Regions from separate parts of the Ottowia oryzae genome, predicted to be linked through region 2. Evidence: predicted binding sites of a transcription regulator. Region 2 holds the regulator's gene; each other region holds the start of a gene.
The links. Region 2 encodes FNR, which switches genes on or off when oxygen is low (the NO sensors DNR and NnrR bind a similar motif). Its sites were predicted from a motif close to TTGATNNNNATCAA; they were not measured.

Region 1 (3,272 bases), 110 kb from region 2:
CCAGCGTGGGCCACAGCTTCACGCCAAAGCTGCGCCCCAAACGCCGCCCAGGGCCGTCTTCCACCTTCACGTGCGGGACGTCTGCGCCCGCAGCGGCGAAGGCCGCTTCGATATGGGGCTGCGCGCCGCGGCACCAACCGCACCAGTTCGTGCCGAATTCCAGCACCTGAGGGCCTCGCGCGGCATCGACGTCGGCGCGTGTCAGTGTTTCGGGGGTGAAAGTGGGGGTGTACGGCATGGCGCTGAGGAGGATAGCGTGTACCGCACCAGGGTGTGCGCTGCGGCTATCGCGCCGCGCGCCAGCAGAGCTTGGTGGCGCAGGCAGGATGGGGAGGAGAGAGGCGAAAGCCCAGGGCGCCGGGCATTTGCAAGGCGGCGCAACGGCTGGCCGACTGCAGAAGAACGGCGTGTTCGCCGAGACCTGTGGTGGAGAGGAGGAGGATCGAACTCCCGACCTCCGCATTGCGAACGCGGCGCTCTCCCAGCTGAGCTACCCCCCCACAAGGTTGAGGTGAATTCTAGTCCAACTGGGCGCTGCACCGTGCCGGGCCTTGCCGATGGCAACGCCGGTTGAAGGCACGTTAGCGCCTGGTGCCGTCGGCGTTGCCGCTTCGAAGGAAAAGGGCTTCGCTCCGATACTCATAGCTGCTAGCGCAGGCTGCGCAGGCGCCAGGGCCTGTTTCGGCTTAAAAGGTTCGCACAGCCCGGGGCGACAGCAGGCTTGCCGAGGTGCGCTTGCGTTTTGAGACAATAGCGTGCTCATGGCCCGCATTACCGCACCCATTCGCCGCGAACTGCCAGACATTCAATGGCTGGAACGCATGTACAACAACCGCATGCGCGTGCCTGATCACGGGGATTACTTCGCCCGCTGGGCCGCGCAGTCGGCCATGGTTCGACGCAGCTTGCCGTGTCAGCTGGACGTGCCCTACTGCGATGGCCCGCGCCAGCGCCTGGATGCATTCGCCGCCCGCCAGGCTGGCGCGCCGCTCGTGGTTTTTGTGCACGGCGGCTACTGGAAGGCGCTGGACAAGTCCTTCCACAGCTTCGTGGCGGGCGAATTGCACGACGCGGGCGCGGCGGTGGTGGTACCCAACTACGCGCTGGCGCCGCAGGCCAGCGTGCCGCAGAGCACCATGGACGTGGCGCAGGCCGTGGCTTGGGCGTGGCGCCATGCGCGAGCGCTCAAGGCCGACCGGCGGCGCCTGGTGGTCGTCGGCCATTCGGCGGGTGGCACCATGGCCGCGATGATGATGGCCTGCGCGTGGCCGCTGGTTCAGGCGGGCATGCCCAGCGGCGCGGTGCGGCGGGGCATCGGCCTGTCGGGCCTGTACGACCTGGAGCCGTTGATGCGCACGCCCAGTCTGCAAGAAGCCTTGCGCCTGTCGCCCGCACAGGTGCAGCAGGCCAGCCCGGCGCGCGTGCCCTACAGCGGCAACGGGCGTTTTGTGGCAATGGTGGGCGCGGACGAAAGCGGCGAATACCTGCGCCAGAACAGGCTGATCCAGCAGGCCTGGGGGCGCGACCGCGTGCCGCAGGCGCAGGCCTTGCCGGGGCTGAACCACTTCAGCATCCTGGACGCGCTGGCAACGCGCGGCCACCGCCTCAATACGCTGGCGCGCCAGCTTTTGCGCACGGCTTGACGGTGGCGCCGGGTGCAGGCCTGGCGGCCTGCGGTGCTTAGGCCAAGAGCCAGGGCAGGGCGCGCCGTGCGTCGCTGCCGCATCACGCCACCCACGGTGAAGCGCTATTGACGCGCATCAATATCTTGATGGCGCAACCGCCGTACGATGCGGTCAAGTAGCGCCGGGCGGGTTGCGCGCGCTGCCTTTGCATCTCATCAGCCCGATGCTTTCAGGAGTTTTCATCATCATGTTCCGTTTTGCCGCTATGGCCGTTGCTTCTTTGGTTCTGGCCGCGCCGGCGTTCGCCGCCGACTGCTCGGTTCAGGTCGAAGCCAACGATGCAATGCAGTTCAACACCAAGAGCATCGACGTGCCCAAGTCGTGCAAGAGCTTCACGGTGACCCTCAAGCACGTGGGCAAACTGCCGAAGACCGCCATGGGCCACAACTGGGTGCTCGCCAAGACCGCTGACATGGAAGCCGTCGAGAAAGACGGCATTGCCGCAGGCGCTGCCAACAACTACGTCAAGAGCGGAGACCCCCGCGTGATCGCCGCCACGAAACTGGTCGGCGGTGGCGAAAGCGCCACGGCCAGCTTTGACGTGGCCAAGCTGAAAGCTGGCGACGCGTACAGCTTCTTCTGCTCCTTCCCTGGCCACGCTGCCCTGATGAAGGGTACGCTGCAAGTCAAGTAAGCGCCTCAAGCGCTGCAGAAAAAAGGGGCCTCGGGCCCCTTTTTTTGCTTCAATATAGATAGCGCCTGGCGCAGGTGCAGCCAGCGCTGGAGGCCGAAAACGCATTGAACGCGCTGCGCCGCTGATCCCGCAGGCGCGGCGCGCTGGCGGGTCGGCCCCGCCGCTTACATCAGCAGGTGTTCGCCCGCGTTGTCGCCGCCCAGGATCACGTAGTTCACCTTGCGGATGTCCAGCAGCTTGGTGCCGCCGGCGTAGCTGATCGAGCTTTGCACGTCCTGCTCCATCTCGACCAGCGTGTCGGACAGCTTGCCCTTGATCGGTTCCAGGATCTTCTTGCCTTCCACGTGGCGGTACTCGCCTTTGTTGAAGTCGCTGGCCGAGCCGAAGTATTCCTTGAAGCGCTCGCCATTCACGTCCACCGTGGTGCCGGGCGATTCCTCATGCCCCGCGAACAGCGAGCCGATCATCACCATGGTCGCGCCAAAGCGGATGGATTTGGCGATGTCGCCATGGCTGCGGATGCCGCCGTCGGCCACGATGGGCTTGGTCGCCACGCGCGAGCACCATTTCAGCGCCGACAGCTGCCAGCCGCCCGTGCCAAAGCCGGTTTTCAGCTTGGTGATGCACACCTTGCCCGGGCCCACGCCCACCTTGGTGGCGTCGGCGCCCCAGTTTTCCAGGTCGATCACGGCTTCGGGTGTGGCCACGTTGCCCGCGATGATGAAGGCGTTGGGCAGCTTCTTGCGGATGTGCCAGATCATGTCGCGCACCGTGTCGGAATGGCCGTGCGCGATGTCGATGGTGATGTATTCGGGCGTCAGGCCGGCGTCGGCCAGGGTATCGACCGTGGCGTAGTCGGGCGCCTTCACGCCCAGCGAGATCGACGCGAACAGCCCGCGCGCCTGCATGTCGCGCACGAAGGCCACGTTGTCGATGTCGAAACGGTGCATCAC
Region 2 (3,272 bases):
CGCCATGCTGTTGGTGCTCGGCATCCTGCCCGGGGCCTTGATGACTTTGTGCGCCCGCGCCATCGTCCAAATGCTGGGCACCTGACGCTGCCTCGGTTGTGTCTCAAAGTCTGTCCATTGCCGTTCTATTGGCGCTCGCGCTGATTGCAGCCAATTTGCCCTTCGTCAGCCAGCGACTGATGCTGGCGCTGCCGGTGCCGGGCGGCCACAAAAACTTGGCCTGGCGCGCGCTGGAGCTCATCCTTTGGTATGCCATTGTCGGTGCCATCGGCATGGCGATGGAAAGGGCTCTGGGGCAGAACCAGGTGCAGGGCTGGGAGTTCTACGCCGTCACCGGCGCGCTGTTTCTGACCTTCGCATTCCCGGGGTTTGTCTACCGCTATCTGCTGCTCAAGGGGCGTTGAAATGCCTGACGGAAAGCTGCTGGAGCGCCGTCTTGACGGCCAAACGCTGGTGCAGGGCAATTTCCTCAAAGTCTGCCGCGACCAGGTCGAATTGCCCGATGGCGCGGTGACCACCCGCGAATACGTCGTACACCCCGGCGCCGTGATGATCGTGCCCTTGCTCGACGACGGGGCGGGCCCCCTGCGTCTGGTGATGGAAAGGCAGTTTCGTTACCCCGTCGGTCAGACCATCATTGAGTTTCCCGCAGGCAAGCTCGACCCGGGTGAAGCGGGCCTCGCTTGCGCACAGCGCGAACTGCGCGAAGAGACGGGCTACACCGCGGCGCAATGGGCTCGCGCCGGTGTGCTGCATCCCTTGGTTGCCTATTCCACAGAGTTCATCGAGATCTGGTTTGCGCGCGGCTTGACTGCGGGTGCCCGGCAGCTTGATGCCGGCGAGTTTCTGGATGTCTTCGCGGCCACGCTGGACGAGTTGCAGGGCTGGTGCCGCGACGGCACGGTGACGGACGCCAAGACCCTTATTGGCGCCTTGTGGCTACAGAACGTGCAAAGCGGCGCTTGGGCGCTGGACTGGCAACGGCCGCCATCGGCGTGAGATGAAGGTCCTGAATCTTCAATGCCAGCACGGCCACGGGTTCGAGGGCTGGTTTTCGTCCGAGGACGACTTCCAGCATCAGCTTTCCAGCGGGCTCTTGGCCTGCCCCATGTGCGGCGACCCCACGGTTACCAAGCTTCCCAGCGCGCCGCGGCTCAACCTGGGTGCGGCGGGCACGCGGCACGAGAGCGGCGAGCGCACACCGGAATCGGCTGGTGCGGCGACTGGGTCATCGGTGCAGCGCGAAGGGTCGGCCGACAACGTGGCGTCATTGCCTCCGCAGGTGCTGCAGGCGGCGTGGCTGCACGTGGTGCGGCGCGTGATGGCGAGCGCCGAGGACGTCGGTCAGCGCTTCGCCGAAGAGGCGCGGAAAATGCACTACGGTGAGTGCGAGGCGCGCGGTATCCGCGGGCATGCCACGCCGCAGCAGACGGAAGAGCTTTTGGACGAAGGCATCGCCGTCATGCCGCTGCCTGTGCCAGACGGCTTCAAAGACACTTTGCAATGATTTTGATAGCTGCCCGCGCTGATTGGGCGGGCGCTGGAGCCTGATAAAGCTTGAAATCGGGCGTTGGGGGATTCAGGCCGCAACCCACGCCGCCGTCGCCACGCTGACGACCAGGGCCAATCAGGCCCAGGAAGGCGTGTTGACGATAGCGCGCAGCGCATCGCTGCTCAGAATGCGCACGTGGCGCTGCTTCACTTCGACGATGCCTTCCTCGGCGAACTTCGAGAAGGTGCGGCTCACCGTCTCGAGCTTCAGGCCCAGGTAGCTGCCGATTTCTTCGCGCGTCATGCGCAGCACCAGCTCACTGGATGAGAACCCGCGCGCCTGCAGGCGCTGCACCAGGTTGAGCAGGAAGGCGGCCAGGCGCTCTTCCGCGCGCATGCTGCCCAGCAAAAGCATCACGCCATGGTGGCGGACGATTTCGCGGCTCATGATCCGGTGGACATGCGTCTGCAGGGCCGGCACGTCACGCGACAGATCTTCGATGCGGTCGTAAGGCATGACGCACACCTCGGCGTCTTCCAGCGCCACCGCATCGCACGTGTGGCGGTCGCCCACGATGCCGTCCAGGCCCATGATTTCGCCGGCCATCTGAAAGCCTGTGACCTGGTCGCGCCCACCCTCGGTGGTCACGCAGGTCTTGAAGAAGCCGACGCGGATGGCATAGAGCGCGCTGAACTTGTCGCCGTTCGAAAACAGGGCAGAGCCGCGCTTGATGCGGCGGCGCAGAGTTACCAATTCATCCAGCTTGCCCAGATCGCCGTCGGACAGGCCCATCGGCATGCACAACTCGCGAAGATTGCAGTTGGAGCAGGCGACTTTGATGGCTTGAGGGGTCATGCGGCCGGTGTCGGCGCGCGTGGAGGCGCTAAAGACATGTAACGTATTTTAATCGATGCTGCCCTCCCGACGAGGACAAAGGGTAAATCCGTGCGCGCCGCTCTTGGCCGGTGTTGATCCGCGTCAAGGCCGCGAGGGCGTGCGTCGGTCAAAGTAGCGGTTGTAACACCGCCTTTTCCTTTCAATCGCCGATTCGGCCGTCCATTCGCCCTCAATGTCCGCTATCACCACCGATCTGCTGACCCGGTTTGACGTGCCGGGGCCCCGCTACACGTCGTATCCCACGGCCGATCGATTCGTCGAGGCGTTCACCGCCGAGCAGTACGTTCAGGCGCTGGAGCAGCGCCGTGACGGCCCCGCCGCGCTGGCCCGGCCGCTCTCGCTTTACGTGCACATCCCGTTCTGCCAGTCGCTGTGCTACTACTGCGCCTGCAACAAGATCATCACGCGCCATCACGAGCGCAGCGCGCCATACCTGCGCTATCTGTCGCGCGAGATCGAGCTGCATGCGCGCCACCTGGGCGAAGGCCAGGCCGTCAGCCAGCTGCACCTGGGCGGCGGCACGCCCACGTTCTTCAGCGACGCCGAGTTGGCCGAACTGATGGGCGTGCTGCGCCGCCATTTCTCGCTGGTGCCTGGGGGCGAATACTCCATCGAGGTAGACCCGCGCACGGTGAACGCAGAGCGCCTGCAGGCCCTGGCGCAGCTGGGATTCAACCGCCTCAGCTTTGGCGTGCAGGACTTTGACCCGCAGGTGCAAAAGGCCGTGCACCGCGTGCAGCCCGCCGAGCAGGTGTTTGCCCTGGTGGAAGAGGCGCGCCGCATCGGCTTCGAATCCATCAACGTCGATCTGATCTACGGCCTGCCGCGCCAGACGCCGGAATCGTTCGACCGCACGCTGGCGCAGATGGCCCAGCTGCGCCCC
Region 3 (3,272 bases), 130 kb from region 2:
AGCGCTTGCGCCGCCGCGGGTGAATCACCAGAAAGCAGCTGAACCCGCACCCCGTCGGCCTCCAGCGCCTGCACGGTGGCCAGCGCGTCGTCGCGCAGATCTTCGTGAAAAACGAAAGTGGCCAGCCAGCCCTGGCTGTCAGACAAATGGCTTACAGGCCCCTCGGCCGCTGCCGCTGCGTCGCGCACCCGGGCATCCTGACCAACGTCGCAGAAGGCGGATGAGCCCAATCGCACGCTCTGCCACGCGCCCGCCAGCTCGGCCGAAGCGCGCACGCCCTGGCCTGCGACTTCGGTGACATCGCGCACCGGTACGGCAATGGGCGCGCCGCCCAGGTCAATCTGCGCTTCGGCGGCACGCACCAGCGCGCGCGACACCGGGTGCAGGCTGCCTTTGGCCAGTTGCGCCGCCAACACCATCACCTCCGTTTGCGCAGCCCCTTCGCGCAGGCGGATGTGCTTCAAGACAAATGCGTCGCGCGTGAGGGTGCCGGTCTTGTCGAAGACCAGGGTATCCACCTCGGCCAGCGTTTCCAGCCCCTGCAGGCGGCGCACCAGCACGCCGTTGCGCGCCAGCGCCCCAGCGCTGGCCAGCATGGCCGCAGGCGTCGCCAACGACAAAGCGCAGGGGCACGTCACCACCAGAATCGCGACGGCGATCATCAGCGCATGGCCCGGATCGCTGGGCCACCAGTAGGCACAGGCCACCGCCGCTGCCACCAGCACCAGCACCAGAAACGGCTTGGCCATGCGGTCCGCCAGCTGCGCCAGTTGCGGTTTGCTGACGGAAGCCTGTTCCATCAACGACACGATCTGCGCATACCGCGTGTCGCCGCCGATGCGCAAAACCTTCACTTCCACCGGGGCAGCCAGGTTGTGGCTGCCAGCAATCACCTGATCGCCGTCCCGGCGGGCCACGGGGGTGGATTCGCCGGTCAGCAGCGCCTCGTCCACCGAGGTATGGCCGCGCAACACCACGCCGTCGGCCGGAAAGGCCTCGCCCGGCAAGACCAGCAGCACGTCGCCCACGCGCACGCGCCGCGTCACCACGCGCTCCCATTCGCCGCTGGCAGAAAGCCGCTGAACGCTCTCGGGCAGGCGGTGCATCAATGCTTCGAGTGCGCCGGCCGTGCGGTCGCGCATGCGCAACTCCAGCCAGCGCCCGGTCAGCAGGAAAAAGACAAACATGGTGAGCGAGTCAAAGTACACCTCGCGCCCAAACAATCCACCCGGTTCGAACGTGCCCAGCGAGCTGACCACGAAGGAGATGCCCATGCCCAGCGCCACCGGCAAATCCATGCTGATCGAACGCTGGCGCAAATCACGCAACGCATTGGCAAAGAACGGCCGGCAAGAAAAAAGCACCACGGGCAGCGAAAGCACCCACTGCGCCCAGCGCAAGAGGTTGACCAGATCGGGGGCGATATCGCCCGGCGCGGCGAAGTACGTCGGCGCGGCGTACATCATGACCTGCATCATGCAGACACCGGCCACGCCCAGGCGCCAGAGCATCTTGCGGGTTTCGGCCTGGCGGCGCGCGCTGGCGAAGGCGTCGTGGGCGGGCAGCGGGCGGTAGCCTGTGCGCTGCACCGCGCGCATCCAGGCGGAAGGGCGCGTGCCCTGCTCGTCCCAGACGATGCGGCCGCGGTGGCTGGCCGCGCTGACATCGGCCTCCAGCACGCCGGGGGTGGCGCGCAGTGCCTGCTCGATGGTGCCGGCGCAGGCGGCGCAATGCATGCCTTCAAACACCACCGTCGATTCCCAGCGGCCAGGGCCGACGGGTTGCGCCGTGGCGGCCCCGCCGCTGGCCTGGGTGTCGCCCAGAGGGCGGCTGAATTCGAGCCACGTGTCGCGCTCGTCCAGCAGTGTGAAATCGTCCGGCGCCCGTGGCGCGGGCGACGCCAAGCCGCCCGCGGGAGCGTCAACCCGCGTCAGTGGAGGAACAATCGCACTGGCGCCCTGCATAACAGAAGCGACTCTAACCATGCCGCCCGCCGCCGGGCTTGACCTATGTCAAGCACAGCACCATCGTCAGGAGAGTATGGTTTCAGGCTGAGCGGCACTGTCGCGTGCCAAAGCAGGCCCAACCAAGGAAGAAAAACCATGTACCAACGCATTCTGGTGGCCACCGATGGCTCCAAGCTGTCCACCAAGGCCGTCAACAGCGCCATCGAACTGGCCGCGCTGGCCGGCGCCGAGTTGATCGCGCTGAAGGTGATTCCGCGCTACCCGCAAAGCTATTTCGAAGGCTCGGTGCCGCTGTCGGCCGAAGACGTGGCGCGGGTAGAACAGAAATGGAGTGACGACGGCCGCAGCGTGGTCGATGCGGTCAAGGCCGCGGGCGAGGCGCAGGGCGTGAAAGTGAAGGCGATCCTGGCCAAGTCGGACGTGGTGTCCGACGCGCTGATCGCCGCCGCCAAGAAGCACAAGGCCGATTTGATCGTAATGGCGTCGCACGGCCGCAAGGGCGTCAAACGCCTGCTGCTGGGCAGCGAAACCCAGCAGGTGCTGACCCATTCCGAAATCCCGGTGCTGGTGCTGCGCTGAGGGCCCGCCGCCCTTCGCTATGACAAACATAGCTGCCAGCGCTTGTAGGTAGGGCGCTGGCGGGCGATTTGACTTGCTTTTTTAAGCCAGCTGTTTCTGGATGGCTTGGCGCTGCACTGCGCCGCCCTTTGCCCTTTCCTCCGGTCTGCGATGAGACATGCGCTCCGCCGCCGTAGGTAAGCCGAAACGCGCGAAAGCCGCAGATTCACTGACAGGCACAGCCCCAAAACGCGAACGGCCAGCTATCTATTGCATAGCTGGCCGCGCTGATTGCGCCTAGGCTAGAGGCGCCAAAGACCAGGAAATTGGCGGTATCGCTCAGCGCGGAACCGCGCTGCCGATAGGGTCTTGCGTGGGGTCTGGGTTGCGCTCAGCCGGTGCCGGCTGGTACGACTGGCCCGTCAATGCCGCGGGCCGCACCGAAGCCGGTGCGGGCACGTAGCCAGCCAGCCCGTCGCGCAGGCCCATCTCCAGGCGGTCCACCCGCGCGTGCAGGTCGCGGTTGTGGTTCTCCACGGCTTGCACCAGGCGGGACACTTCGGCGTCCACCGGGCGGTCGCGCAGGCCCATTTCAGCGCGGTCCACACGCGACAGCATTTCGCGCGTCTGCATTGCCACCGAGTCGGTCAGGCGCGTCATTTCCTTGTCCAGATGCGCGCGCAGATCGGTAAAGCGCGATGCCTCGGCCTTGTCGGCCAGCTCGCGCTGGGCGGCCAGTTCCTTGGC

Region 1: the regulator FNR is predicted to act here: its motif matches at 1,751-1,764, upstream of azu (azurin).
Region 3: the regulator FNR is predicted to act here: its motif matches at 2,003-2,016, upstream of C6570_RS08995 (universal stress protein).

The regions. Positions count from the first base shown of each region.
Region 1 covers NZ_CP027666.1:1,957,990-1,961,261, forward strand. The annotation lists gene C6570_RS09115 (thioredoxin family protein) at 1-238, opposite strand, end outside; tRNA gene C6570_RS09120 (tRNA-Ala) at 425-500, opposite strand; gene C6570_RS09125 (alpha/beta hydrolase) at 762-1,643, shown strand; gene azu (azurin) at 1,873-2,319, shown strand; gene C6570_RS09135 (GMP reductase) at 2,484-3,272, opposite strand, start outside.
Region 2 covers NZ_CP027666.1:2,067,994-2,071,265, forward strand. The annotation lists gene nuoN (NADH-quinone oxidoreductase subunit NuoN) at 1-85, shown strand, start outside; gene C6570_RS09620 (DUF2818 family protein) at 99-404, shown strand; gene C6570_RS09625 (NUDIX domain-containing protein) at 406-999, shown strand; gene C6570_RS09630 (DUF1178 family protein) at 1,001-1,507, shown strand; gene fnr (fumarate/nitrate reduction transcriptional regulator Fnr) at 1,628-2,347, opposite strand; gene hemN (oxygen-independent coproporphyrinogen III oxidase) at 2,562-3,272, shown strand, end outside.
Region 3 covers NZ_CP027666.1:1,933,809-1,937,080, reverse strand. The annotation lists gene C6570_RS09000 (heavy metal translocating P-type ATPase) at 1-1,985, opposite strand, end outside; gene C6570_RS08995 (universal stress protein) at 2,103-2,546, shown strand; gene C6570_RS08990 (LapA family protein) at 2,865-3,272, opposite strand, start outside.